3 regions of the Arthrobacter sp. C152 genome follow, and region 1 is predicted to be linked to each of the others. Evidence: predicted binding sites of a transcription regulator. Region 1 holds the regulator's gene; each other region holds the start of a gene.
The links. The regulator HrcA, encoded in region 1, represses chaperone genes, less so after heat shock. The targets are predictions, from matches to a motif close to TTNGCACTCGNNNNNNNCGAGTGCNAA.

Region 1 (9,725 bases):
TGGACGGCACCGATTACCCCGTCCTGCGTGACGCCCTGGACAAGCTGAAGCTCAACGACGCCGCCCTGGTCTACGAGCCCGAGACCTCCGCTGCTCTGGGCTTCGGCTTCCGCGTCGGCTTCCTGGGCCTGCTGCACCTGGAAATCGTCCGCGAACGCCTGGAGCGCGAATTCAACCTGGACCTGATTTCCACGGCCCCCAACGTGGTGTACGAGGTGACCCTGGAGGACAAGAGCGTCCTCACTGTCACCAACCCCAGCGAATTCCCGGCCGGGAAAATCAAGGAAGTCCGCGAACCCATGGTGTCCGCCACCATCCTGGCGCCCAATGAGTTCGTGGGGGCCATCATGGAGCTGTGCCAGGGCCGGCGCGGCCAGATGAAGGGCATGGACTACCTTTCCGAGGACCGGGTGGAGCTGCGGTACTGGATCCCGTTGGCCGAGATCGTCTTCGACTTCTTCGACATCCTCAAGTCCAAGACGCGCGGCTACGCCTCGCTGGACTGGAAGGCCGACGGCGAACAGGTGGCCGACCTGGTCAAGGTGGACATCCTGCTCCAAGGCGAACAGGTGGACGCCTTCAGCGCCATCACGCACAAGGACAAGGCGTACGCCTACGGCGTGATGATGACCAGCAAGCTGCGCGAGCTCATCCCGCGCCAGCAGTTCGAGGTGCCCATCCAGGCGGCCATCGGCTCCCGGATCATCGCCCGCGAAAGCATCCGCGCCATCCGCAAGGACGTGCTGGCCAAGTGCTACGGCGGCGACATCTCCCGTAAGCGCAAACTGCTGGAGAAGCAAAAGGAAGGCAAGAAGCGCATGAAGATGGTGGGCCGCGTTGAGGTTCCACAGGAAGCCTTCATCGCCGCGCTGACCACCGACGAGTCCAAGGACAAGGCCAAGAAGTAGTGAACACCGCGTCCGGGTGCACCGGAGGCCCCTGCAATGCCTAGTACTCTTCCCCTCGGCGACCCGGCGCCGTCGGACGGTCTCCTCCCTGCCCAGGCGGCGGACCGTGCGGCGGAGCGGGCTTTCGGGCTCTACGTCCACATCCCGTTCTGCGCCGTCCGCTGCGGATACTGCGACTTCAACACTTACACCGCCACGGAACTTGGCGGCGGCGCGTCCCAGGACGCCTACGCCCAGACCGCTGTTTCCGAAGTCCAGCTGGCCCGCAGCGTTCTTGCAGCGTCAGGCCTGCCGGACCGCAGGCTCAGCACGGTCTTCTTCGGCGGCGGCACACCCACCCTGCTGCCCGCGGACGATCTTGCGCAGATCCTGCGCTCCGCCGTCGACCAATGGGGAATGGAACCCGGCGCCGAGGTCACCACCGAAGCCAACCCGGATTCGGTGACTCCCGAGTCGCTCGCCATCCTCAAGGACGCCGGCTTCACCCGGATCTCGTTCGGCATGCAGTCCGCTGTCCCGCACGTGCTTAAGGTACTGGACCGGACGCACACCCCGAGCCGGGTGCCGCAGGTGGTCCACTGGGCCCGGGAGGCCGGCCTCGACGTCAGCCTCGACCTCATCTACGGAACGCCCGGCGAATCCCTGGCGGACTGGCGCTTCTCGCTGGAGACCGCGTTGTCCTACGGGCCCGACCACATCAGCGCCTACGCGCTGATCGTGGAGGAGGGCACCAAGCTGGCAGCGCAGATGCGCCGGGGTGAAGTTCCGGGGATTGACGACGACGACCACGCCGACAAGTACGAGCTCGCCGACCAGCTGATCACCGAAGCAGGGCTCGGCTGGTACGAGGTCAGCAACTGGGCGCGCACACCCGAGCAGGCATGCCGGCACAATCTCGCCTACTGGCGGGGCGATGACTGGTGGGGGATCGGTCCCGGTGCGCATTCCCACGTCGGCGGGGTCCGCTGGTGGAACGTCAAGCACCCTTCCGCCTACGCCAACCGCCTGTCGCAGGGCCTGTCACCGGCGGCAGGCAGGGAAACCCTGGACCCGCAGACCCGGCAGCTGGAACGGGTGATGCTTGAGGCGCGCCTGCAGGCCGGCCTCGAGGTCTCCGCGCTCAGTGCGGCGGGACGCCACGAGATGGCCGGGCTCATCGCCGACGGGCTGGTGGAACCGGCCGCGGCGTTCCACGGCCGCCTGGTCCTGACCCTGAAGGGCCGGCTCCTGGCGGACGCGGTGGTGCGGCGGATCCTGCCGGACTGACTGGGCCCACGCCCGTAGGGTTCCCTGGCCGAGCTTGCGGTGGCCGGGTGCTGGCGGGTGGGCCCACGCCCGTAGGGTTCCCTGGCCGAGCTTGCGGGGGCCGGGTGCTGGCGGGTGGGCCCACGCCCGTAGGGTTCCCTGGCCGAGCTTGCGGGGGCCGGGTGCTGGCGGGTGGGCCCACGCCCGTAGGGTTCCCTGGCCGAGCTTGCGAGGCTAGGGAACGGGCGGGGACTACTTGATCCAGCGCAGGTTGTACGGGTAGCGGTGCGGTTGGCCGCGGTTCACGTGGATGCCGGCAGCCACCGAGAAACAGGTCAGGGCAACCCAGATCAGGGTGGCGATCACGGCGAAGATGTTGCCCACCACGGGAATGAACACCAGGATGTTGGCCAATACCGCGGCGATCGTGGGTGGCAGGCTGAAGTTCAGCGCCTCTTTGGATTCCTGTGCCGTGAAGGGGCCGCGGTCCCGGAAGATCAGGTAGATCAGCAGCGAGGGAACACATCCGAGGATGCCGCCAAAGTGCGCCAGGGTTGCCCATTGGCGGTCTTCGCTGGCCGTAAGCGGCAGGGCGTTGGCCGGCACGCCATGGTACTCGGAACGGCCCTGGCCGTCCCTGTGATCACGTGCGTTTTCTGCCACAGTCTGTTCCTTCTGACATGCATTGGTGCTGACTAAGTGCTGGTGCCTTGCTCGCGGGGACGTCGACTGGACGTTCCCCGGCAGTATCAAGAATACTGGTTCGCTGCCCCCTTGGAGGTCCTTCAGGGCACCGTGAGGAAGTCGATCACTTCCTCGACCCTGCCCAGCAGTGACGGTTCGAGGTCTGCGTAGGTGCGTACCGCGCCCAGCAGCTTTTGCCATCCCAGCCCGATGTCCTCCTTGGTTTCATGCGGCCAGCCGAAGGCCTTCAGGATCCCCGTCTTCCAGTCCTGTCCCCGCGGGATGGCAGGCCATTGCCCGATGCCGAGGACGGAGGGCCGGATCGCCTGCCACACGTCCACGTAGGGGTGGCCGACGATCAGCACGTTCCCGGCGGCGCCGGGCGAAGCCATCACGGCATCGGCGATGCGGGATTCCTTGGAATCGGGCACCAGGTGGTCCACCAGGACGCCCAGGCGCCTGCCGGGGCCGGGCCGGAAGTCGGCCACCGCGGCGGCCAGGTCGTCGATGCCGTGCAGCGGCTCGACGACGATGCCCTCCACGCGGAGGTCGTCTCCCCACACCTTCTCCACCAGTTCGGCGTCGTGCTTGCCTTCCACCCAGATCCGGCTCGCCTTGGCCACCTGCGCCCGCTGGCCCTGGACCCGGACCGACCCCGAGGCGGTCCTGCCGGGGGCTGCCCCGGCCGCCGCGGCCTTCGGTGCGGGCGGGACCAGGCGGATAGGCCGGCCCTCCAGGAGGAAGCCGAAGCCCAGGCGGAAGGAGCGGGACTTGCCGCGGCGGTCCTCGAGTGCCACCACATGCATGCCGCCGGACTTCTCCACCCGGGTCACGGCCCCCACCCAGCCGGACTGGACGTCCTCCAGCACCATTCCCCGTTCGACGGGAACTTCGGGCAGTTCCGTGCGGGCTGGCGCGGACATGTCGCGGGGGCCCCAGTTCTGGTAGTCCATGGATGTGATCCGCCTAGCGCTAGGTAGTAAACACCGGAATTTCGCCCGGAGCGGTACCAATGCTAACAACGCGCCAAGGCATAATAGACTGTTAGCACTTAGGCATGTCGAGTGCTAACCCTGGTGGAGTCAGCATGCAGGCGGGGCGGAGGCCCCGGACCATGGATGGAGGTGGAGTGTGAGCGAGCCACGCAAACTGGAAGTGCTGCGGGCCATCGTGGAGGACTACGTCCACTCCCGCGAGCCGGTCGGCTCCAAGGCCCTGGTTGAGCGGCACCATCTCGGCGTCTCCAGCGCGACCATCCGCAATGACATGGCCGCCCTGGAAGACGAGGGGCTGATCACCGCGCCGCATACCAGCGCGGGACGCATCCCCACCGACAAGGGCTACCGGCTGTTCGTGGACCAGATTTCAGCGGTGAAACCCCTCTCCGCGGCTGAGCGCCGGGCCATCCAGTCCCTGCTGGAGGGCTCGGACGATCTCGACGACGTCCTGGACCGCACCGTGCGGTTGCTGGCCCAGCTGACCAACCAGGTGGCGGTGGTCCAGTATCCGCACCTGAGCAGGGCCCTGGTCCGGCACATCGAATTCGTGCTGCTTGCCCCGCGCAAGGTGCTCGTCGTCCTGATTGCCAACAGCGGCAAGGTGGAGCAACGCGTGATCGACGTCGGGCAGGACCTCGGCGATGACGCCGTGGCAGCCCTGCGGACACGGTTCCTCGCCGCGCTGGCCGGCACCCCGTTGAGCGAGCTCGCGCAGGCGCTTCCCGCCGTCGTTGCCGCTGCCGCCCCCGCCCAGCGGCAGGCGGCGCACGCGCTGGCCCACGGCCTTGAGGCCCTGGCGCACAACAGCCGGGAGGACCGGATGGTGATGGCCGGGACCGCCAACCTTGCCCGGTCCAACGTGGACTTTCCGCTCAGCATCGGGCCGGTCCTTGAGGCGCTGGAGGAACAGGTGGTGATGCTGCGGCTGCTGAGCGAAATGGCGCAGGACCACCGCGGCGTAGCTGTCAGCATCGGGAGGGAAAACCCGTACGACGGGCTGGCCGAGGCATCAGTGGTGGCCACCGGGTACGGGCCCGGCAGCGCCGCGAAAGTGGGCATCCTCGGCCCCACCAGGATGGACTATCCAACCACCATGGCTGCGGTCAGGGCCGTGGCGCGCTACCTTTCCAGGATTCTGGGCCCCTGACCGTCCCGCGCCCGCCGGATCCTGCAGCGGGCGCGGGCGGGACAGCCCCAGTACACGCAGTACAACAAGGAAGAGATACGAACTTTGAGCAGCCACTATGACGTCCTTGGAGTCTCGCCGGAGGCAACCGGGGAAGAGATCAAAAAGGCCTACCGCAAGCTGGCCCGCACCCTTCACCCGGACGTGAACCCCGGTGAGGACGCCGCGGAGCGCTTCAAGGCAGTAACTCACGCCTATGAGGTCCTGTCCGACCCGCAAAAACGCCGGGTCTACGACACCACCGGCAACGAAAACGGAACCGACAACGGCTTCGGCGGCGCCGGCTACGCGGGCCAGGGCTTCGCGTTCCAGGACATCTTCGACACCTTCTTCGGCGCCGGCGGCACCTCCGGGCCCGCCTCCCGGGTGCGCCGCGGCCAGGACGCCCTCATCAGCGTCCGGATCGACCTCCGGGACGCCGTCTTCGGCGTGAACAAGAAGCTCGAGGTGGACACCGCGGTGGTCTGTCCCACCTGTGACGGGTCCTGCTGCCGCCCCGGGACACAGCCTGAGCGGTGCGATATCTGCGGCGGCAGTGGCCAGGTCCAGCGGGCAGTCCGGTCCATCCTGGGACAGGTCATGACGGCGGCGCCCTGCGGCACCTGCGAAGGGTTCGGCACGGTCATCAAGGACCCCTGCAACGAATGCAGCGGCCAGGGCCGCATCCGCAGCCGCCGGTCGCTGACCATCAAGGTCCCGGCCGGCGTCGCCACCGGAACCCGGATCCAGCTCTCCGGGCAGGGCGAGGCAGGTCCCGCCGGCGGCCCCGCCGGGGACCTCTACGTGGAGATCCGCGTCAACAACGACGCCACCTACGTCCGGGAAGGCGACGACCTGCACGCCACCTTGCATATCCCGATGACGGCGGCCGCGCTGGGCACGGACGTCAGCCTGGAAACGTTCGACGGAACCCAGGAGATCGACGTCAAGCCCGGAACACAGTCGGGGGAAATCATCACACTCCGCGGGCTGGGGGTCACCCATCTGCGCGGCTACGGCCGCGGCGACCTCAAGGTCCACCTCCAGGTGGACACCCCCGCCAAACTGGATTCCCAGCAGGAAGACCTTTTGCGGCAGCTCGCCAAGCTGCGCGGTGAACAGATCACCGAGGGCAAGCTCGCGGCCAGCGGCGGTGTGTTCGCCAAGCTCCGGGACCGGCTCGGTAACCTGTAGCGGTGAGCAACCCCGTCTTTTTCACCGCCGCAGGCTCGCTGGACGCCGTGTCACCGGGAGACGTCTTCGTCCTTGAGGGGACCGAGGCGAGGCATGCGGTCACCGTCAAGCGGCTGGCGCCCGACGAGGCTGTCGACATCGTCGACGGCGCCGGCACCCGCATGACCGGGAAGGTGGTGTCGGCCGCTGCCTCACTGCTGGAGGTGGAGTGCGGTTCCGTTGCAGTGGAGCAGCGCCCGGACATCCGCCTGGTAATGGTCCAGGCCCTGGCGAAGGGCGACCGGGACGAACTGGCCATCGAGACGGCCACCGAACTGGGCATCGACGCCGTCGTGCCCTGGCAGTCCGAACGCTCCATCGTGCGGTGGAAGGGTGACCGGGCGGCCCGCGCCCACGCCAAGTGGCAGTCCGCCGTCGCCGCGGCGGCGAAACAGGCGCGCCGCGCATGGATCCCGGACGTCCGGCCCGCCGTCGAGACCGCGGGGCTGTGCGCCGCTGTTGAAGCGGCGGACCTTGCCGTGGTCCTGCACGAGGACGCCGTCCGGCCGCTGCGGTCCGTACTCGAGGGGTGGCAGGGGCGGGAGGCCCAGGGCCCCCGCGAGGTGCTGCTGATCGTCGGCCCTGAGGGCGGCATCAGCCCCCGGGAAGTCACCAAACTCTGCAGCGCAGGCGCCGTGACCGCCCTGCTGGGACACCATGTCCTGCGGTCGTCGACGGCAGGACCCGCCGCCGTCGTGCTCGCCAGCGACGTCCTGGGCCGGTGGGCCGCTAGCGCACCTTAAAGGTCCGCGTGTCCTCGTTGCGGTCGGGTTCGCCGCCGGACCCGGCCTGCGCCACCCGCAGCTCGTAATCACCCGGCGGCAGGCTGAGGGCCAGCGTGAACGCGCCCGCCTGCCCCTGCTCCGAGGCCGCCGTCGTCTCGCCGGTCAGGAAGGGCGTCTTGCTGCCGCCGTCCGCCGTCTGCAGGATCTGCCAGTGCAGTTTGCCGCCGGGGGAGGTGCTGCGGCCGGTGATCTTGACGCTGCCGCCGGCGACCTCCGCGTCCTCCTGCGGATCGATGATCCACACCGGAGCCACCAGCCCTGCGGCCCGGGTCATCAACGCCCCCAGCTGGACATGCCCGAACGCCACATAGTCGGTGTGTCCATCCACCAGGATCCGGACGCGGATCTGCTGGCCCGTGTCGATGAGCCCTGAACTGGCCGCAGCTGCAGTGGCGGTGTAGATCAGCTGCTGGATGGCGCGTGCGGCCATGTCGGCGTCAAGGTTGCTGTTGAACGCATCGGAGGAGACGTCCACGGTGATGACGTCCTTGCCCGAGATCGACGTGGCGAGCTTGCCCGGGTTCTGCCACGGCGTGAAGAAATCCGGGTCGAGTGGTTTGTCCGACATCATGGCCCGCAACGCACGGGTTACCGGGTTTTCCTGCTCCGGGACGTCGCGGAATTCGCGGTACAGGAAGATGTTCCCGCCGCTGCGGCCGATCCAGTAGACCGGCGCCTTGTTCGAAGACTGGGTGGTCTCCAACGGTGCGCTGGTGGCCGGCCCGTCCGGCATGGTCCCGCCGGTGGCGGGTACGGAGGCGAGCGAGCGGGAGGGGGCCGGGCCGCCTTCAGCCGTGCACGCCGACAGCACCGGAACGAGGACAAGGACTCCAGCCAGGACGGCCGGGCGCACCCTTCCCACCATTCGTCCAGCCCATGAGGGCGCAGAGGTTTCCGGCACTTCCCTGCCCTTGTCCTTTCGTGGCGTGTCGGGCCGATCCCCTTGCGGCCTGGTGTCCCAGCAGGCGCTGGGGTTTCCAGCATTGCACAGCCGCCGGGCCGTCCAGGCGGTGTTATGGCTGCAGGCGCCCAACTGCAACGGGAACGATATGAGGACGATATGAAGTTGATACCTAAGGCCGTTTCTGACCGGCGGTGCCGGCCGCAGCCGGGACCGACGGCGTCCCGGCTGCAGGCCCCGTACCCGGTGCGCGGTACCCACCCGGTGTGCCCGCTGGCGTAAGATAAAGGGATCGCTGAACCGGCAGCGCCGTGCAACGGCCGCCGGCCAGCCACAGCAAACACATATCGGACTTCGAGGGGACCACAGGCCTGCGGGCCAGCACCATGACTGAATCAGCGAACGGCAAGCGGAGGCTCAACACGGGCGACGGCAGCCCCGGGGAATTCCCCCATTCCCTTCCCGGCATCCGCACCGAAGTGGTCCTGTTCGAGAACTCCGACCAGATGGTTCAATCCCTCGGCAGCCATGATGAGGCCCTGCGCTTCATCGAGGAGCAGTTCCCCGACGTCAACTTCCACGTGCGCGGCAACGAGCTGTCCATCAGCGGCCCCGCCACCGACGTTCCCCGGATCATGCGGCTCCTCCAGGAAGTCCGCGGCCTGGTGGCGCGTGGGACAGTGATCACTCCGGCCGTCCTGCAGCAGCTGGTGGCCCTCCTGCGCACCCAATCCCTGCAGAACCCGGTGGAGGTTCTGACCCACGACATCCTGTCCAGCCGGGGGAGGACCATCCGCCCCAAGACGCTGAACCAGAAAAACTACGTCGACGCCATTGATGCCAACACCGTCATCTTCGGCATCGGTCCAGCCGGAACCGGCAAGACCTACCTGGCCATGGCCAAGGCGGTCCAGGCGCTGCAGCAAAAAGAGGTCAGCCGCATCATCCTGACCCGTCCCGCCGTCGAGGCGGGGGAGCGCCTCGGGTTCCTGCCCGGGACGCTGAGCGACAAGATCGACCCCTACCTTCGCCCGCTCTACGACGCCCTGCACGACATGATGGATCCCGAGTCCATCCCGCGGCTGATGGCCGCCGGCACCATTGAAGTGGCACCGCTGGCCTACATGCGCGGGCGGACCTTGAACGACGCCTTCATCATTCTCGACGAGGCCCAGAACACCACGCCGGAGCAGATGAAGATGTTCCTCACCAGGCTTGGCTTCGGCTCCAAGATGGTGGTCACCGGCGACGTCACCCAGGTGGACCTGCCGTTCGGCACCCGCTCGGGGCTGCGCATCGTGGAGGAAATCCTGCAGGGCATCGAGGGTGTCAGCTTCTCCGTCCTGGACGCCGCCGACGTCGTCCGGCACAGGCTGGTGGGCGACATCGTCAACGCCTACAGCATGTGGGACGAAATCCAGCGGAACAGGGTTAAGCATTCGGCAAGCAGGGAAAAGCGGGGGGAACACGCGTGAGCATTGAGGTCAACAACGAATCCGGTGTCCAGGTCGAGGAAGCCGAACTCGTTGCCTTGTCGCGTTACATTTTCGAGCAGCTCTACATCCACCCCCAGGCCGAACTCTCCATCCTCCTGGTCGATGAACCGGCCATGGAAAAGCTGCACATCGAGCTGATGGACGAGCCAGGCGCCACCGACGTCCTGTCGGTGCCCATGGACGAACTCACCCCGGGAACCCCTGACCGGCCCACGCCCCAGGGCATGCTCGGCGACATTGCGATCTGCCCGCAGGTCGCCAAGGTCCAGGCCAAAAACGCCGGCCATTCCCTGCAGGACGAAATGCTGTT
Region 2 (9,725 bases), on a different contig from region 1:
CAGCGGCACGGCCCGCCAACTGAACTGCAACCACCAGCGCGCCCTTCACTCGGAAAACGTTTACCCACACCCCTTGACGCCATCCCGGAATTCGCGAAACAATCGCTGAACAAGTCAGAAAACGCTTTCTCAGCCTAGCGGCAACGTTGCCGCCTTCGAGGACGCGGTCAATCTTTTCCGGAAGGAACATCCATGACGATTCCAGTCGTAAGCCGGCGCAGGTTCCAGCTGGGCGCCGCCGCACTGGCCCTCTCCATCCTGGCCACGGGGTGCGGGGCCCCCGGCGGTTCAGGCGACAACGGGCAGGTGACCCTCCGCTTTGCCTGGTGGGGCAACGAATACCTCAACGCCCAGACCGATAAAGTGATCGCGGCATTCGAGGCCTCCCACCCGAACATCAAGATCAAGACGGAGCCGGGCGAATGGTCCAGCTACTGGGACAAGCTCGCCACCAAGACAGCCGCCAATGACGCGCCGGACGTCATCCAGATGGACCAGAAGTACATCGCCGAATACGGCGGACGCGGAGCCCTGATGGACCTTTCCAAGCAAAGCGGCATCGACACCTCCAAGCTGGACAAGGAAGCACTCGCCTCGGGCCAGTACGACGGCGCCCAGTACGGCCTCAGCACCGGCCAGAACGCCTACGTCATCATGGCCAACACCAAGGTTTTCGAGGCAGCCGGCGTCCCGCTGCCCAACGACAAAACCTGGACCTGGAAGGACTTCGTGGACACGGCGGCGAAAATCAGCGCCGCCGGCGACGGGAAGAACTACGGCGCCGCCTACGGCAGCAACGAGGCGGACCTCATCATCTGGCTGCGCCAGCACGGCGAGAACCTCTACTCCCAGGACGGCAAGCTGGACTTCGACACCGCCACGGCCGCATCGTTCTGGGAGCGGCTCAAGGAGCAGCGGGACAAAAAGGCCAGCCCGCCGGCGAATGTGGCAACGGAAGACGCCGGCGCGAGTCTGGAGCAAAGCCTGTTCGGCACCAACCGCGTGGGCATGGCCTGGTGGTGGACCAACCAGCTCGGTTCGCTCGAGTCCACTACCGGCAGCAGCATCAGGATGCTGCGGGCGCCGAGCACCGATGGGTCATCGGCCAACAATGGGATGTATTACAAGCCCACCATGTTCTGGTCCGCGTCCTCGCGGTCCAAGCATCCGGAACAGGCCGCGGAGTTCATCAACTACCTCACCAACAGCCCCGAAGCCGGCGGCATCCTCATGACGGACAGGGGCGTTCCCACAAACGCCGACATCGTCAGCGGGATCTCCACTTCGTTGAAGCCGGCCGATACCACCGTTGTAGGGTTCCTCAAGGACATCGCCCCCGACATCAAGGGCGCACCGCCGGTCCCGCCGGTGGGTGCAGGCAGCGTCCAAAACGTCATCAAGCGCTACACGGACGAGGTCCTATACGACCGGCTGACGCCGCAGGCAGCCGCCGAAGCGTTCACGAAGGAAGTCCAGGGGATGCTCGACTCGGCCCGGAAATAGCCCCGCCCCGGCAATAAAAATGCGGCCCCCTCCGTAGAGGGGGCCGCATTTCGTTTCAGCGGGGCAGGCCCGGCAGGATGGCTTAGAAGCCGCCCATGCCGCCCATGCCGCCCATGTCGTCTCCACCGGCGGGGGCAGAAGCCTTCTCGGGCTTGTCTGCAACCACAGCTTCGGTGGTGAGGAACAGGCCGGCAATGGAGGCCGCGTTCTGCAAGGCAGAGCGGGTCACCTTGACGGGGTCGTTGACGCCGGCGGCCAGCAGGTCGGTGTACTCACCGGTGGCTGCGTTCAGGCCGTGGCCGGCGGGCAGGCCGCGGACCTTGTCGACGACGACGCCCGGCTCCATGCCGGCGTTGAAGGCGATCTGCTTCAGCGGAGCGTCGATGGCAACGCGGACGATGTTCGCACCGGTTGCTTCGTCGCCGGAGAGCTGGAGGTTGGCGAATGCCTTGGCACCGGCCTGGATCAGGGCAACACCACCACCGGCGACGATGCCTTCCTCCACAGCAGCCTTGGCGTTGCGGACAGCGTCCTCGATGCGGTGCTTGCGTTCCTTGAGCTCAACCTCGGTGGCGGCACCGGCCTTGATGACTGCAACGCCGCCGGCCAGCTTGGCCAGGCGTTCCTGCAGCTTCTCGCGGTCGTAGTCGGAGTCCGAGTTTTCGATTTCGGTGCGGATCTGGGACACGCGGCCGGCGATCTGGTCGGCGTCGCCTGCACCTTCAACGATGGTGGTCTCGTCCTTGGTGACAACAACCTTGCGTGCCTGGCCCAGGAGTTCCAGGCCGGCGTTTTCCAGCTTGAGGCCAACCTCTTCGGAGATGACCTGGCCGCCGGTGAGGACGGCGATGTCGGCCAGCTGCGCCTTGCGGCGGTCGCCGAAGCCCGGAGCCTTGACGGCCACGGACTTGAAGGTGCCGCGGATCTTGTTGACGATCAGGGTGGCCAGGGCCTCGCCCTCGATGTCCTCGGCGATGATCAGCAGCGGCTTGTTGGACTGCATGACCTTCTCCAGGACAGCAACCAGTTCCTTGACGTTGGAGATCTTGGAGTTGACGATCAGGATGTACGGGTCCTCAAGGACCGTCTCCTGGCGCTCGGCGTCGGTGACGAAGTAGGCGGAGATGTAGCCCTTGTCGAAGCGCATGCCTTCGGTGAGCTCGAGCTCCAGGCCGAAGGTGTTGGACTCCTCGACCGTGATGACGCCTTCCTTGCCCACCTTGTCGAGGGCTTCGGCGATGAGGGCACCGATCTCGTCGTCACCGGCGGAGATGGATGCCGTGGCGGCGATCTCTTCCTTGGTCTCGATTTCCTTGGCGGAGTTCAGCAGTTCGGCGGTGACGGCCTCAACGGCCTTCTCGATGCCGCGCTTGAGGGACAGCGGGTCGGCGCCGGCGGCAACGTTGCGCAGGCCTTCCTTGACCAGGGCCTGGGCCAGCACGGTGGCGGTGGTGGTTCCGTCGCCGGCGACGTCGTCGGTCTTCTTGGCAACTTCCTTGACCAGCTCGGCGCCGATCTTCTCGTAGGGATCGTCCAGCTCGATCTCCTTGGCGATGGAAACACCATCGTTGGTGATCGTGGGGGCGCCCCACTTCTTTTCGAGGACGACGTTGCGTCCACGCGGGCCGAGGGTGACCTTAACGGCGTCGGCGAGGGTGTTCAGGCCACGCTCAAGGCCGCGGCGTGCCTCTTCATCAAATGCAATGATCTTGGCCATAACGGCAGTAGTCCTTTCGGGACAGTCGTTAAGAATGAACCTTCGCTGCAGTGCCCGCGACGGACGATCCTTTGACGGCGGCCTCTGTATGCCCCCGGGCAGGGATCTCACTGAAGTGAGGTGTTTCCTTCGCTCCTCGACCGGTGCCCGCTCCGCCGGCCGGAACCAGGCTTTGCTTTAGCAGTCGGTACGTCAGAGTGCTAAGTCAATAATTAGCACTCCCCAGGTGAGAGTGCAAGCGAAAAGAGGCTGCGGCGGCCTCCAGCCACGGTACTTCGCCCAGGGCGATCAGCCTGCGCGGCCCGCCGTCTCCCGGCCGGTGGGCGTGGGGTTGTTGTCCGCGCCGTACGTGAACACAGTGAACGTGGCCGCGGTGATGTCGCCGTGCGCGTCGAAGGCAACCGGGCCGGATTCGCCGTCGTAATCCACTTCTGACCCCGCGGCAAGGCCGGACAGGCACTCCTTGTACGTGCGGCACGGGGCAGAGGGCTGCGCCGCTCCGCCCGCCGTGGCCGTACCGGAAGCCGCGGTCCCGCCCGAGACCGGGATCAGGTTGGCGGCGATGGACCGCCCCGCATCGTCCTGCGCGCGGGCCGCCGCCAGAGCCGCGAGCGTCACCGCGTCGTAGGTTTCCGCGGCGTACGAGACGTCCTTCAACGAACCGTCAACGCCAAGCAGCCTTCCCTGGAAAACCGCGGTGGGAAGCTGGCCCGGGACCACGGCGCGCGCCCCCTCCAGGGCGCGGGAGCCGAGCCTGGACCCGTAACGGCCAAAGGCGCCGTCGCTGAGGAGGATGCGGGCTCCGCCCACCCTGGCATTGTTCAGTTCCGCCAGCGCGCCCTGGGCACCCTCCCGGGCTATCAGGACGACGGCGTCCGGCTTGGCCTTGGCCACGGCGGCCGCCGCGGTTGCGGCGTCCCCGGGCTTGAAGATGCCGCCCGGCAGGACAGTGAGGCCGGACTGCCGGGCCGCTTCGGTCACCGCCTCCGAGAGTTCCTTGCCATAGGCGCCGTCCTGGGACACCACGCTGACGGAGCCGGCTCCGGCGTCCTTGGCCAGCTTGGCCAGCACCGGCCCCTGGGCGATGTCCGCCGCCGCCGTGCGGAAGTAGTAGCCCTCGCTGTCGATCCCGCTCAGGGCTGCCGCGGTGTTCGCCGGTGAAATCAGCGGTGTCCGGGCGCGGGACAGGACCTCAACCGCGGCGGCGGCGTGGCTGGAGTCGGTGGGTCCTATGACCACATCCGCCTTGGCAGCCACCAGCCCGCGCGCCTGCCCGGCCGTGTCCTGGCCCTGGTCCACCGGCAGCAGTTCCACCGGCCGGCCCTTGTGGCCACCGGCGGCGTTGATCTCCTGCACGGCCAGTTTGGCGGCGGCCAGCTGTGGTGCATTCAGGAAGGCGTTGGTCCCCGTGTTGTCCAGGATCAGGCCCACGCGGAGGATCCCGTCACCGGACGCGTCCACCCCTTCCACCCGCGCGTTGCCGGTGACCCCCGAGCAGCCTGTAAGGGCGAAGACAGCGGCAGCGGACAGGGCTGCGGCCGGACGGGAAAAGACGGTGGAACGGATGGCCAGCTTCACTCGGCCGGCCGGACGTTTTCGGCCTGCGGGCCTTTTTCGCCTTCGCCCACTTCCAGCTCCACGCGCTGGCCCTCGTCGAGTGCGCGGTAGCCCTCGCCCACAATGGCTGACCAATGGACAAAGATGTCATCCCCGGAGCCGTCGACGGTGATGAAGCCGTAGCCCTTCTCGGCGTTGAACCATTTGACGGTTCCCAATGCCATGGTGACCAACTCTTTCCGTTAAGACCGGGCGGGTCCGTGCTGTCGCGTGCAGTCCGGCCGGGCCGGTTGGAAGCCACTCTAGCCAATGCCGGTAGCTGCCGCAGGCGCGCACCGGCGCCGGAGGAGGAACGTTATGGAGGCGTGACGAGGAGTGCGGCTACCGGTAGCCGGGGCCGAGCACCACCACCAAGGGCACCTGGAACTCGGAGCTGTCCACCACCGTGGGAATGTTCAGCAGGGCCGCGAGGGCCTGGGCGCTGGCCAGCTGCTGTTCACCGGCATAGAACACCACCGAGGACCTCTGCGGGGCGCCGGCCCAGTTGCCTACCTGGCCCAGCCGCCAGCCGTCAGCCTGGACGGTTCCGCCCACCCGGTTCGCAAGTCCGGCCGTGCCGGTGGCGTTGTACACCGCCACTGCCTGCGCCTTGTTGACCACGGCCTGCCCGATGGCCGACGCCGTGGGCCCGGCGCTGCTGCCGGCGGAGGGCTCCGCGGAGGCCGGGGGCGCCGTGGCAGTGGCGGAGGCAGCCGCAGACCCGGACGCCTGGGCCGAAGGGGTGGATCCGGTCACCGCGAGGGGGCTGGCCTCCATGCTTGCCGATGCCTGGCTTTCGACTCCGCCGAAGCCGAGCTTCGGAAGGATCAGGAAGGACACCAGCCCGATGGCCAGGGCGGCCACCCCCACCGCCAGGATGGGCCACAGCCGTACCCGGGCCGGAGCCGAAGCCGTCCGGTGGACACCTTGTCGCGAGCCGGTTTCCGGAATCTTGTCGAATTCATCGCGGGCGTATTTGGTCATGGATGCATCCTTGGGAATTGCTGCGGGGGGCCGTGGCGGGGGTCTTAGGCGTCGGACCCCAGGCGCCGGGCGGTACGTGCACGGTGACGCGACGTACGTAGTCTACGCAATCTCTTCACCAGCATGGGGTCGTGGGCCAGTGCATCCTCGCGGTCAATCAGGGCGTTGAGCAGCTGGTAGTAGTGGGTCGCGGAGAGGTCGAACAGCTCGCGGATCGCCTGTTCCTTGGCTCCGGCATACTTCCACCACTGCCGTTCCAGCGCCAGCATCTGCTGCTCGCGCTCGGTAAGGGAAGAGTCACGGAGGGAAAAGTCTGCCAGGAGGGACTTCCGCGGTTCCTGCTCCGGCAGGTGTTCCCGGGCCGGTTCCGCCACGCCACACTCCTTCGCTGGTTACGGTCAATGTCTGACCCCTATGCTACGGGCGAATAACAGACATGTCATTTGGGCTCCTGCCAGAATGGGACGATGGTTGAATCCGACGCGCTGTTCGAACTGCAGCAGGACCCCGCGGACACCGTCAGGTTCGCGGACCTCGCAGAATTACCGCTGGCAGGGCTCATGGCCCCCGACTGGGCGGCGGCCCTGGCCGGCGTCGAGGAAAAGCTGCGCGGCGTGCTGTCGTTCCTCGCGGCGGAAGAGGCCGCGGGGCACCCGCTGTTGCCGCCGCCGTCGAACGTCCTGCGTGCCTTCCGCCAGCCGCTCGCGGGCGTGAAAGTCCTCATTGTGGGCCAGGATCCGTACCCCACGCCCGGCCACGCCGTGGGGCTGTCTTTCGCGGTGGACCCGCGCACGCGGCCGATCCCCCGCAGCCTGGCCAACATTTACCGGGAACTCGAGTCGGATCTCGGCCTTCCGCCGCGGGTCCACGGGGACCTTTCGGCCTGGGCGGGGCAGGGCGTGCTGCTCCTGAACCGTGTCCTCACGGTCCGGGCGGGCGAGGCGGGCTCGCACCGTGGCAAAGGCTGGGAGGAAATTACGACGGCGGCCGTCACCGCCGTCGCCAACCGGCGGGACGCGGACGGGGCCAGGGTGCCGCTGGTGGCCGTTTTGTGGGGCAAGGAGGCGGAGGGCGTGCGGCAGTACCTTGGCGGCACCCCCGTGGTGGCGAGCGCGCACCCGAGTCCGTTGTCAGCCTCCCGCGGATTCTTCGGCTCAAAGCCGTTCAGCCGGGTCAACCAGCTGCTCCGGGAACAGGGTGCGCAGGACGTAACCTGGGAGCTCCCGCCGGTGGCCTAGCTTAGGCTGGCCTGATGAGCATTGTTCCCGCCGATACCAGCGCCACCAAGAAGAACCGGCCGCAGGTCAACCTGACGGTGCTGCGCACGGAGCAGCTTTCGCCCCACATGGTCCGGATCGTGGCCGGCGGGGACGGCTTCGACGGGTTCGTCAACAACGGCTTCGTGGACCGGTACGTGAAGATCGTCTTTCCGCAGCCCGGCGTCGAGTACCCCTCCCCGCTGGATCTTTGGGCCGTGCGTGAGACCATGCCGCGGGAGCAGTGGCCGTTCACCCGCACATACACCCTTCGCTGGGTTGACGAGGCCGCCCGGGAGCTGGCGATCGATTTCGTGGTGCATGGCGACGAGGGGCTGGCCGGTCCGTGGGCGGCGAAGGCGCAGCCCGGTGATGCCCTGACCTTTACCGGTCCCGGCGGCGCCTACAACCCGGATCCTGACGCGGACTGGTACCTCTTCGCCGGGGACGAGGCGGCCTTGCCGGCCATCGCCGCGGCCATCGAGTCGCTGCCCGCCGACGCCAAGGGACTGGCTTTCCTGGAGGTCGGTTCCGACGCCGACATCCAGCCGCTCGCCGCCCCCGCCGGCGTCACTGTCTCCTGGCTGACCCGCAAGGGCGCCCCTGCCGGCTCGAGCGGGCTGCTGGTCAACGCCGTGGCGGACGCTGTGTGGCCGGAGGGCACCGTGGATGTCTTTGCGCACGGCGAACGCGGCTACATGAAGGCCCTGCGGGAGGTCTTCTTCAAGCAGCGCGGGCTGGACCGCCGGCAGGTTTCCCTCTCCGGGTACTGGGCCCAGGGCCGCGTGGAGGATGTCTTCCAGGCGGAGAAGAAGCTGCCCGTAGGCCAGATCTAGCGGCGCCGGGCGACTCGGCGCCGTTCGTTGCTCGCCAGGCTCCGCGTCAGCGGCCGCGCCAGCACGTCGCCGAGGACGATGCCGCCGGCCGAGCCCAGCACAATGGCGCCGGCGCTCAGCATCCCGCCGGCCCCCAGCAGGATCTCGGATTCCTCGACCGTGAGCACATACATGGAGCGGAAGATGGTCAGGCCGGGCAGCAGGATCAGGGCGGCCGGGACCGCCACCACCAGCTGCGGGGCGCCCATCCGCAGTGCCACCACCCGTGCCAGCAGCCCGATGACGACCGCGGCGAGGGCGGGTGAGAAACGGTCGCCGATCCCCAGCAGTCCCGCGCCGAGCAACACCAGGTAGCCTGCCACGCCGACGGCTGCCGTGGGCAGCAGGAGCTTCCAGCTGGTCTGTTCGGTGATGGCGATGGCCATCACCGCCGCGGCCACGAAGAGGATGAGGACCCACAGGTCGTAAGCCGGCGGGAAGGTCTGGGTGACGTCAATGCGCTGCAGCCCGGTCAGTTCCCCCACCACAAACGCCACGGCGATGCCGGCGACGATGGCGCCGAAGGTCAGCAGCGTTGAGAGGAACCGTCCGGCGGCCGTGACCGGGAAGCCGTTGATGGCGTCCTGCACGGAGGACACCAGCCGCCCCGTGGGCAGCAGCAGCAGGATGCCGCCCACCACCACGATGGACGGCGAGTTGGTGAGGCCGAACTGCCAGAGCAGCAGGGCGAGCATGGTCACCACGAACGAACAGCTGGCCGTGATGAAGAAGTCCGGCACCCGCCACCGGCCCAGTTGCCGGGCCAGCAGGCTGATGCCGATGTTGGCCGCGAACGCGATCACCGAGGACACCGGGCCGCCGCCCAGCACTCCAACGAACACGGCGGCGAAAATGCCGAAGGCCACCGTGACCATCCAGCGCGGGAACGGTTTGGGGCTGGTGATGGCCTCGTTGAGGCGGCGGATGGCCTCGTCGCGGCCCACTCCCCCGGCCACGATGTCGGTGACAAGTTGGTGGACCTTGGCCAGTCCGGCGTAGTTGTTGGTCCAGGAGCGAACCACCCGCAGCAGGGCGATCGGCGTCTGGTCCTTGGGAGCGTAGTTGATGCCGACGGACTGGTTGGTGATGTCCACTTCGATGTTCTTCAGGCCCAGCGCGGCGGTGACGGCGATGATGCTGGTCTCCACCTCCAGGGCACCGGCACCGTAACGGAACATCGTTTCGGCAAGGTGCAGCGCGAAGTCCAGGGTTTTCCGGGCGGAGGTGTCCACGCCGCCCACCTGGATGGTGGGGTTGGCGTAGGGGCTGCCTGCCAGCCGGTCCACGATGCTCAGGGGCGCCGTGGGCGGGTTCTCGCCCTGCACCAGGCGGCGCAGCATCCTTTTGGCGGCGGCGTCCTGCCGAAGCTGCGCGGGGGTCAGCGGTTCCGTCTTGGGCAGGCCGTCAGTCTTCGGCCTGCCGCCGTGGTGTTCTGGCCGGTCCGTCATTGGCCGCCTCCTCCCAGTGCGCGATGTACGTTCAGTCAGGCTTTCCGCTTCAGCGGCAGCTTGCCCAGGATGGTGCGGGCAGCGGCGGCCGCGTTCCTGGCGAGCCGGTTGGCGTGGAAAACGGCGGGCCGGACGGGCAGCACGAAGTCGCCCACGAGCTGGACCACCTCCCCGCCGAAGCCCTTCTTGAACTCGTAGCCGCCGTGCCCTTCCTCGTCCTGTCCGGAGATGCCAAAGGTCCCGTAGAAGTTGTACCGCGGGTAGCCCTTTTCCAGGGCGTGCAGCATCATCCCCCAGTACAGGGAGGTGGCGCCGTTGAAGTAGATGTAGTCCTGGACGGTGCCGC
Region 3 (9,725 bases), on a different contig from region 1:
CTGCAGGTTCCCGCCGTTCTCGGCGGCGACCCGGCGCTGCCGCTGGTACCCGGCGCCCCGGCTGATGATCTTCTCGACGTCGGCGAGCTCGTCGGAGCAGCGCAGCTTCGCCGCCACCGGCTCGAGCCGGTTCAGCGTCTCCAACAGGTGCTCGGTGACCAGCTGCTCCTTCCCCGCCGCGTCCAGGATGATGATGGCGTCCATGCCGTACCGGGCGGCGCGCCACTTGTTCTCCTGGACGTGCCACGGCGGCATGGTGGGGATGGTGCCGCCGTTGTCCAGGATGGTGGAGAACTCGTCCACGAGGCACTGGGTGAGGGCGGCGATGGCGCCCACTTCCTCCAGCGTGGCCAGGCCGTCGCAGATGCGCATCTCGATGGTGCCCAGGGCCGGCACAGGCCGGATGTCCCACCGGATCTCGGAGATGGTGTCGATGACCCCGGTGGTGAACATGTCCTGGACGTAGGACTCGTATTCTTCCCAGGACGTGAACTGGAACGGCAGGCCGGCGGTGGGCAGCTGCTGGAACATCAGGGCGCGCTGGGAGGCGTAGCCGGTGTCCTCACCGCCCCAGAACGGGCTGGAGGCCGAGAGCGCCTGGAAATGCGGGAAGTAGTTGACCAGGCCGTCCAGCACCGGGAGGGCCTTGTCCCGGCTGTCCAGGCCCACGTGCACGTGCACGCCGTAAATCACCATCTGCCGGCCCCACCACTGGGTCCGGTCGATGAGTTTGGCGTAGCGTGCCTTGTCCGTCACCGGCTGAAGCTGCGGCGGGCTGAAGGGATGGCTGCCGGCGCAGAACAGCTCCACGCCCATGGGATCGGTGATCTCCCGGACGGCGGCCACGGACCGGGCCAGGTCATCCTTGGCCTCGGCCGCGGTTTCGCAGATGCCGGTGACCAGTTCCACGGTGTTCAGCAGCAGTTCCTGCTTGATGTGCGGATGCTCGTCATCCTCGTTGAGTTCGGGATGGCGGGACGCGACGCCGCGGAGCACCTGGTTGGCCACGGACGCCAGTTCGCCCGTCTTCCCGTCCACCAGCGCAAGCTCCCATTCAACACCGAGGGTTGACTGCCTCGATGACGCGAAGTCGATCTTCACACGCTTCCTCACTGTCCGGTTTGCCGCTGGCTGGTGCCGCTCACAGGCTGCAGCCGGCAGGCGAACGGATGGTCCAAGTCTAGTGCAGGGGTAGCATCGTATTGATGGCTCCGTTCCAGTACCTGCGTCACAGTCCGGCCCAATCCGTCCCCCTAATCCTGGCCTTGTCCGCCCTCGCACTGGCCTCCTGTACTGCCTCCCCAAGCCCGGCCCCGCCGTCGTCCACGCCTTCCACGGGCGCGTCCCCTTCCGCTGAAACACGGACGACGCCGGCACCACCTTCCGCGTCCACCTCGCCTGATCCCGGTTCCCGGCCCCTGGGCTGGGGACCCGAACAGCGGGACCAGGATGCCGCCGCCGCAGCTGTTGCGGCGATGACGCCGGAGGAGAAGGCCGGGCAGGTCCTGCTTCCGTCCTTCAAAGGCAACCAGGTGGATGCGCAGGTGGCGCTTATCCAGCGCCTGCACCTGGCCGGCTCCATCATCATGGGCGACAACGTCCCGCGCGATCCGCAGGGAAAGGTGGACGTCGGGGCCATGGGAGCCCTGAACCGGAAGCTGCTGCAGGCCGCGGCCGCGGACGGCCGGCCCTGGCCCGGGATCATCGCGGTGGACCAGGAAGGCGGCATGGTGGCCCGCCTGGGCGCCCCGCTGACGGAATGGCCGGCGCCGATGAGCTACGGCGCTGCCGGTAGCGAGGCGTTGACCCGGGAGGCCGGCAAGGGCGTCGCAGGAGAGCTGGTGCCCCTGGGCTTCAACCTCGATTTTGCGCCGGATACCGACGTCACCGTCGGCGCCCAGGACCCCACGATCGGCGCCCGGTCCATGTCCGCCGACCCCGGCGTGGCCGCCGCCCAGGGGGTTGCGTTCTCGCAGGGCATGCTGGCTGCCGGAGTGCTGCCGGTGGTGAAGCACTTCCCCGGGCACGGCTCCGTCACCGCCGACTCACACCTCAGCCTGCCCGTCCAGCCTGCAAGCGTCGAAGCACTCCGGGCCCGGGACTGGAAACCCTTCGAAGCGGCGGCCGCCGCCGGGCTGCCGGTCGCGATGACCGGGCACATCGCCGTACCCGCGCTGGAACCCGGCGTCCCGGCGTCGTTGTCAGCGCCCAACTACGCGGCCCTGCGCGGCCTGGGCTTCAATGGAGTCGCCGTGACCGACGCGCTCAACATGGGCGCGGTGGAGAACCAGTACCCGGCCGGCGCAGCCGCGGTGAAGGCCCTGGCCGCCGGCGCCGACCTGCTGCTGATGCCCGCCGACGTGGAGCAGGCGCACGCGGCGATCCTCCAGGCGCTGGCCTCCGGCAGCCTTCCCGCGGCACGCCTGGACGAGGCCGCCCGGCGGGTGGCGACCCTGATGACCTGGCACGCCCGGACCCCGGCCGCGGCGGGGACTGCGGGCGCAGGCGCCCCGGCGGGAAGTGGCGCGGCCCTGTCCGCCCGGGTGTCGGCGTCGGCCATCACTGTCCTGGCCGGTCCCTGCACGGGTGCCATGGTCCCCGGTGCTGTTCGCGTCGAGGGCGGGGGACCGGGGGACAAGGAACGCTTCGAGGCCGCTGCCCGCCGTGCCGGCCTGGCCGTCGGATCCGGGCCGCTTGTGAGCCTCATCGGGTACGGCGGAAAGCCGGCCGGCGGGGACATCGCCGTCGCCCTCGACGCGCCGTGGCCGCTTCAGGACTCCGGCGCGCCGGTGAAGCTGGCGCTGTACGGCCGCAGTGACACCGCCTTCGACGCGCTGGCCGCCGTGCTCGCCGGGAAGGCGCCGGCGCGCGGGAAGCTGCCAGCCGCCGTCGGGCCCTATCCCGCAGGTACCGGCTGCGGTTGACCCAAGGAGGTAGCGCGAACTGGCGTTTCGACGCGTCAGAACGACAGTTGGCGCTACTCAGTTGGGTGGACCGCTTTAATGGTCAGGTGCCCATTCTGAATAAAGACATGACCCTCTGCATCTCGCTCTCGGCCCGCCCCAGCAACAACGGGACCCGGTTCCACAACCACCTGTACGAACAGCTGGGCCTGAACTGGATCTACAAGGCGTTCGCCCCCACCAACCTGGAGCAGGCCATCGCCGGCGTGCGGGGCCTGGGAATCCGCGGATGCGCCATTTCCATGCCGTACAAGGAAGACGTCATCGCCCTGGTGGACGAGATGGACCCGTCAGCCAAGGCCATCGACTCGGTCAACACCATCGTCAACGCGGACGGGCACCTCAAGGCGTACAACACCGACTACACGGCGATCGAGCAGCTCCTGGCATCCAACAACGTCCCCACCGGTTACTCCGTGCTGGTCCAGGGCGCGGGCGGCATGGCCAAGGCCACGGTGGCCGCTTTGCGGGACGCCGGCTTCAAGGACGTCACCGTGATCGCCCGGAACGAGGCTGCCGGGCGGGCGCTCGCTGACCAGTACGGGTTCCAGTGGCGTGCCGCGCTCGACGGCGGGACGGCCGACCTGATCATCAATGTCACCCCCATCGGCATGGCCGGGGGAGCGGAAGCGGACGCACTGTCCTTCCCTGCGGAGGCCATTGACGCGGCGCGCGTGGTTTTCGACGTGGTGGCGCTGCCAGCCGAGACGCCGCTGGTCAAGGCTGCCCGCGCAGCCGGCAAACCCGTGATCACGGGAGCGGAGGTGGCCACCATCCAGGCGCTGGAGCAGTTCGTCCTCTACACGGGCGTCACACCCACGCCGGAGCAGGTGCGGGCCGCCGAGGAGTTCATGCGCGCCCAGTAGGGCCGCTAGACGGGTTCCATCACGATGGCTACCCGGTCCTCACCGATGCGGGTCAGGACCAGGGTGGCCGTCCGGCCGCCCTTCTTGGCGTTCTTCCCTCCGGGCAGCAGTTGCTTCCGCAGCTCCTCCGGGGTCACCGCGGTGCCGCGCTTCTTGATGTCCAGGACGGTGATGCCCTCCTGCTTCACCCAGGCTTTGAGGGCCTTGACGTTGTACGGCATCACGTCCACCACTTTGTAGGCCCGGGCGAAGGGCGTGTCCCGCAGCTCCGGCGCGCAGATGTAGGCGATGTGCTCATCCACCAGGTGCCCGCCGAGCTGCAGCGCTACGTCGGCCACCAGGCCTGCCCGGATCACGGCCCCGTCCGGCTCGTACAGGTAGCCTTCCACCGGCCCCACCGGGGCCTGCGGGCCGGCGCCGAAGTCGTCTCCGCTGGTCAGCTCCGCCGCTCCCGAGGCGCCCAGGACCAGGGCGGCGCGCCGGACGCCGGGCCGGCGCACCGCGTTGAACCACAGGGTGACCTCGGTGACGTCGCCGGCCACGGACACCCACTGGGCCTCGCAGCCGCCGGGCACCGAGTCGTGCGGCATGCCCGGCCCCATCTTGACGCCCACGGCTTTTCCTGATGCCGCCAGCTGCTCCACGAAGGACAGCGGCGGCGAGAACGCCTCCGGGTCCCAGATCCGTTTAGTACCGGACGTGGAGGTGACACGCCGGGCGGGATCCAGCCAGACGCCGTCGATACCCTCCAGCGGAACCGCCGCGGCATCGGCGTGCAGCACCGTGGCGTTGGGGAACGGGATGAGGTTCACCGTGGCGCACGCCGCGGTTGTTTCGTCCGTGTCGACGGCGGTGACGGCCACGTCCAGGGAGGCCAGCGCCAGCGAGTCGGCGCCGAGGCCGCAGCCCAGGTCCGCCACGTGGCTGATCCCGGCCGCGGCGAACCGCTTGGCGTGGTGGGCGGCCACGTTCAGCCGTGTGGCCTGCTCGAGGCCGGCCTGGGTGAAGAGCATCTGGCTGGCGAACTCGCCGAACTTCGCCTGCGCCCTGGTCCGAAGCCTCGATTGCGTCAGGACAGCGGAGACCAGTCCGGCCGGGTGTCCGGCCTTGCGCAGGGCCGCGTTGAGCGCGTAGGAATCCTCGTCGCGGTACGGGCCCAGGGACGCCAGCAGGTCCCATCCTTCGGGGGTCAGCAGCGGTGCGATCTGGTCCTGTGCAGTCTGGTCCTGGGGAGCGTGAGCCATGGGTTCCAGCCTAGTGGAGGAGCGTGCGCCGGGATGCCGATAGTGTTGACGGCATGGAAGACAACGCAGCCTCCGGGCCCGCCGGCGAACAGCGGCCCACGCCCCGGGGGTTTGCCCGGTTCGCCCGCCCCGTGCTGATCGCCGCCGCCGTGGTGGCCGTGGTCTGCGTTGCGCTGCTGGTGATCATCTTCCTTTTGGACACGTTCAACGCCACCGTCTATTCGGTGGGCGGCAACAACATCACCGACGACACCCAGGAGGCGCGGGACATCCGGGGGCTGTACGACGGCGCCCGGGCAGGCAGCATTTTCTTCCTCGTTACCGCGGTGCTCGCCGCAGCGGCGGCCGGGTGGGTGCTCTTCCGCGGGCGGGGCCAGGGCGAAGGTGACGCCGAGGGCGGCGAGGACGTCCACTTCGACGACCTGGGCCGGTAGCGCCGGGCACCACGTGCGGGCCCGCCGTCGTCGTAAATCCTCACAAAGCGGGTACGCCCACAACGAAACGTTGGCACTCACCTTGACCGAGTGCTAACCCTTACATAGAGTCTTCATTAGCACTCTCCCTAGGAGGGTGCTAACACATGAAGAGCTGCCAGCCAGGCTGCTGCCGGCACCGCGACGACGGTTTGCCAGCTACGGCGGAAAGCTTTCCAGTCCACGAATTTGCTGACGAAAAGGAGAGGTCCGAGTGTCGGTCTCTATTAAGCCTCTTGAGGATCGTATTGTTGTCCGCCCGCTCGAAGCCGAGCAGACCACGGCTTCCGGCCTGGTCATCCCGGACTCCGCCCAGGAGAAGCCGCAGGAAGGCGAAGTTGTTGCAGTAGGCCCCGGCCGCTTCGAAGATGGCAACCGCGTTCCGGTCGACGTAGCCGTCGGCGACGTCGTCATCTACTCCAAGTACGGCGGAACCGAAGTCAAGACCGGCGGCACCGAGTACCTCGTGCTGTCCGCCCGCGACGTCCTGGCGATCGTCGTCAAGTAACTCTTTCGGATCCCCGTGCCGCCGGCCACGCTTATGCTGGCCGGCAGTGCGGGGTTTCTGTCTTTGAAAGGACAAAACCATGGCAAAGCAGCTTGCGTTTGACGACGCTGCCCGCCGGGCCCTCGAGGCCGGCATCGATAAGCTCGCCAACACCGTCAAGGTGACGCTCGGCCCGCGTGGCCGCAACGTCGTCCTGGACAAGAAGTGGGGCGCACCCACCATCACGAACGACGGCGTCACCATCGCCCGCGAAGTCGAGCTTGACGACCCCTACGAGAACCTTGGCGCGCAACTGGCCAAGGAAGTAGCCACCAAGACCAACGATGTTGCCGGTGACGGCACCACCACCGCGACGGTCCTGGCCCAGGCCCTGGTCAAGGAAGGCCTGCGCAACGTTGCAGCTGGCGCTGCCCCCGGCCAGATCAAGCGCGGCATCGAAGTTGCGGTTGAGGCCGTGGCCGCCCGCCTGCTGGAGAACGCACGCCCCGTCGAGGGCACCCAGGTGGCAAACGTTGCCGCCATCTCCGCCCAGAGCGACGAAATCGGCGAACTGCTCGCCGAGGCCTTCGGCAAGGTGGGCAAGGATGGTGTGATCACCATCGAAGAGTCCTCCACCACCCAGACCGAACTGGTCCTCACCGAGGGCATGCAGTTCGACAAGGGCTACCTGTCCCCGTACTTCGTCACCGACGCAGAGCGCCAGGAAGCAGTCCTCGAGGACGCCCTCATCCTGATCAACCAGGGCAAGATCTCCTCCATCCAGGAATTCCTGCCGCTGCTCGAGAAGGCACTGCAGGCGTCCAAGCCGCTGTTCATCATCGCCGAGGACGTTGAGGGCGAGGCCCTGTCCACCCTGATCGTCAACCGCATCCGCGGCACCCTGAACGTCGTTGCAGTCAAGGCTCCCGGCTTTGGCGACCGCCGCAAGGCCATGCTGCAGGACATCGCCACCCTCACCGGCGCACAGGTTGTCTCCCCGGAACTGGGCCTGAGCCTGGACACCGTTGGCCTCGAGGTGCTCGGTACCGCCCGCCGCATCACCGTCACCAAGGACAACACCACCATCGTGGACGGCGCCGGTTCGGCCGAGGACGTAGCGGCACGCGTTGCCCAGCTGCGCGCCGAGCTGACCCGCACCGACTCCGACTGGGACCGTGAAAAGCTCCAGGAGCGCCTGGCCAAGCTGGCCGGCGGCATCGGCGTCATCAAGGTTGGCGCTGCCACCGAGGTTGAGCTGAAGGAGAAGAAGCACCGCATCGAGGACGCCGTGTCCTCCACCCGCGCTGCCCTCGAAGAAGGCATCGTGGCCGGCGGCGGTTCCGCCCTCATCCACGCCCTCAAGGCACTGGACGAGGACGCTGCCGTCAACGCACTCGAAGGTGACGCCGCGGCTGCCGTCGGCATTGTCCGCCGGGCCCTGGTCCAGCCGCTGCGCTGGATCGCCCAGAACGCCGGCTTCGACGGCTACGTGGTTACCTCCAAGGTGGCCGAGCTCGAAACCAACAACGGCTTCAACGCCAAGTCCGGCGAGTACGAGGACCTGATCGCGGCGGGCGTCATCGACCCCGTCAAGGTCACCCGTGCAGCCCTCCGCAACGCGGCCTCCATCGCCGCCCTGGTTCTCACCACCGAGACCTTGGTCGTGGAGAAGCCCGCCGAAGAGGACGAGCACGCAGGCCACAGCCACTGACGATGCACGTTTCCTGAATAAACAAGAAACCGGTCCAGCTTTGCTGGGCCGGTTTTTTGGTGTCTGCGTTAGTGGACAGTGGGGCTAGCCTGCGTCCATCTCCAGTGTTTGGACGTCTCCGGCGGGTTCGTACACCAGGGATACGGATCCTTTGGGGAAGCTGCGTGCCGGCTCGGCGAGGCGGAAGGTGGCGGGGACCGTCCCGGTGTCGAAGAGGCGCTTGCCCTGGCCAAGGACCACTGGGTAAAGCCAGAGGTTCAGGCGGTCCAGGACGTCCGCCGACAGCAGGGAACGGATCAGGGCGCCGCTGCCGAACATGTGGATCTGCCCGTATTGCCCGCGGAGCCTGCCAGCCGCCTGGGCATCCGGCAGGACAGTGGTGCCTGCCCAGTCCGCGTTTGCCAGGGTGCCGGAGACAACGAATTTGGGCACCCGGTTGAGGACGTCGGCAATCTCACCGGACTGGTGGGGCCAGTACGACGAAAAAATGTCGTAGGTCTTCCGGCCAAGGAGCAGCGCATCAATCCGGCTGATCTCGGCCCCGATGGATGCGGCAGCCTCCTCGTCGGACACCGGCGCCTGCCAGCCGCCAAAGGAAAACCCGTCCTCGGTATCTTCCTCGCGGCCGCCGGGGGCCTGGTAGACGCCGTCGAGGGTGATAAACAGGTTCGCGACGATGATCCCCATCCGCCCATTGTGGAACCGGGCACCAGCCCTGTCCAGTGCCGGCGGGCGTGGCAGACTGGTGGCATGCTGCTCGACGAGCTTGTGGAAACCACCGAAGCCGTCGCCTCGACCCGGTCGCGGCTGGCAAAGGTCGAGGCCCTTGCCGGCGTTCTGCGCCGTCTTGAGCCCGCGGAGATCCCGATGGCGGTCGGCCTGCTCACTGCCAAACCGCGGCAAGGCCGCGTGGGCGTCGGCTGGCGCGGCATCGCGGCGGTCAAAGGCGAACCGGCCGCTGCGCCCAGCCTAACGGTGGGCGACCTTGACACTGCACTGGACAGGCTGCTTGCCACGTCCGGAGCCGGGTCCGCGGCGGAGCGCACGGCCATCCTCCGTGCACTGATGGCCGCAGCCACGGCGCGCGAGCAGGGATTCATTGCCGGAGTGCTCCTTGGGGAACTCCGGACCGGCGCCCTGGAAGGCGTCCTGACTGATGCCGTTGCCCGCGCCGCAGACCGGCCGGTGGACGCCGTGCGCCGCGCGGCCATGCTTTCGGGTGACCTCGGCGGTACGGCACTGCTTGCCCTCACGGGCACAGCGGACGAACTGGACGCCGTCGGCCTCGTGGTCGGCCGTCCCGTCCAGCCCATGCTTGCCGCAACCGCCGCCAGCGCGGGCGAAGCCCTGGCGGCCACGGGGGAGGCCTCGGTGGAATACAAGCTCGACGGCGCACGCATCCAGGTGCACCGGACCGGCGATGACGTCAGCATCTACACCCGGAACCTCGCCGAGGTGACGCACCGGCTGCCGGAGGTAGTGGAGGTGGTGCGCGCATTGCCCGTCCGCGACGTGATCCTCGACGGCGAGACGCTGGCCCTGGACGAGGACGGCGGGCCGCGCCCGTTCCAGGAGACCATGTCCCGGTTCGGCGCGGACGCCGCGCGCACCACCGTCCTGCACCCCTGGTTCTTCGACGTGCTCCATATCGACGGGCGCGACCTGCTGGACGAGCCGTTGTCCACGCGGATCGGCGTGCTTGAACGGATCGCTCCCGCGCACCGGATTCCGGGCGAAATCACTGCGGACCCGGCGGTCGCCGAACGGGTGTCCCGGGATGCGCTGGCCGCAGGCCATGAGGGAGTGGTGGTGAAGGCGGTGGAGTCCGTCTACGCTGCGGGGCGGCGTGGTTCGAACTGGGTCAAGGTCAAGCCCGTGCTCACCTACGACCTGGTGGTGCTCGCCTGCGAATGGGGCTCGGGCCGGCGCACCGGGATGCTGTCCAACCTGCACCTTGGCGCCCTCGACCCGGAAGGGGAAT

Region 2: the regulator HrcA is predicted to act here: its motif matches at 3,398-3,424, upstream of groL (chaperonin GroEL).
Region 3: the regulator HrcA is predicted to act here: its motif matches at 5,578-5,604, upstream of groES (co-chaperone GroES).

What each region holds. Positions count from the first base shown of each region.
Region 1 covers NZ_JBTZSU010000008.1:156,382-166,106, forward strand. Annotated here, with positions in the region: gene lepA (translation elongation factor 4) at 1-908, shown strand, start outside; gene hemW (radical SAM family heme chaperone HemW) at 945-2,174, shown strand; gene ACYSM9_RS08550 (DUF4870 domain-containing protein) at 2,406-2,816, opposite strand; gene ACYSM9_RS08555 (DUF3097 domain-containing protein) at 2,939-3,790, opposite strand; gene hrcA (heat-inducible transcriptional repressor HrcA) at 3,969-4,982, shown strand; gene dnaJ (molecular chaperone DnaJ) at 5,067-6,194, shown strand; gene ACYSM9_RS08570 (16S rRNA (uracil(1498)-N(3))-methyltransferase) at 6,197-6,976, shown strand; gene ACYSM9_RS08575 (GerMN domain-containing protein) at 6,963-7,880, opposite strand; gene ACYSM9_RS08580 (PhoH family protein) at 8,306-9,394, shown strand; gene ybeY (rRNA maturation RNase YbeY) at 9,391-9,725, shown strand, end outside.
Region 2 covers NZ_JBTZSU010000035.1:31,420-41,144, forward strand. Annotated here, with positions in the region: gene ACYSM9_RS18230 (ABC transporter substrate-binding protein) at 193-1,503, shown strand; gene groL (chaperonin GroEL) at 1,586-3,220, opposite strand; gene ACYSM9_RS18240 (ABC transporter substrate-binding protein) at 3,509-4,798, opposite strand; gene ACYSM9_RS18245 (cold-shock protein) at 4,795-5,001, opposite strand; gene ACYSM9_RS18250 (LytR C-terminal domain-containing protein) at 5,159-5,800, opposite strand; gene ACYSM9_RS18255 (DUF3263 domain-containing protein) at 5,845-6,174, opposite strand; gene ACYSM9_RS18260 (uracil-DNA glycosylase) at 6,268-7,038, shown strand; gene ACYSM9_RS18265 (siderophore-interacting protein) at 7,053-7,892, shown strand; gene ACYSM9_RS18270 (threonine/serine exporter family protein) at 7,889-9,379, opposite strand; gene ACYSM9_RS18275 (peptidoglycan bridge formation glycyltransferase FemA/FemB family protein) at 9,415-9,725, opposite strand, start outside.
Region 3 covers NZ_JBTZSU010000018.1:58,902-68,626, reverse strand. Annotated here, with positions in the region: gene ACYSM9_RS13575 (glutamate--cysteine ligase) at 1-1,101, opposite strand, end outside; gene ACYSM9_RS13570 (glycoside hydrolase family 3 N-terminal domain-containing protein) at 1,476-2,924, shown strand; gene ACYSM9_RS13565 (shikimate 5-dehydrogenase) at 3,011-3,829, shown strand; gene ACYSM9_RS13560 (THUMP-like domain-containing protein) at 3,835-5,073, opposite strand; gene ACYSM9_RS13555 (hypothetical protein) at 5,127-5,507, shown strand; gene groES (co-chaperone GroES) at 5,761-6,054, shown strand; gene groL (chaperonin GroEL) at 6,134-7,744, shown strand; gene ACYSM9_RS13540 (dihydrofolate reductase family protein) at 7,829-8,431, opposite strand; gene ACYSM9_RS13535 (ATP-dependent DNA ligase) at 8,495-9,725, shown strand, end outside.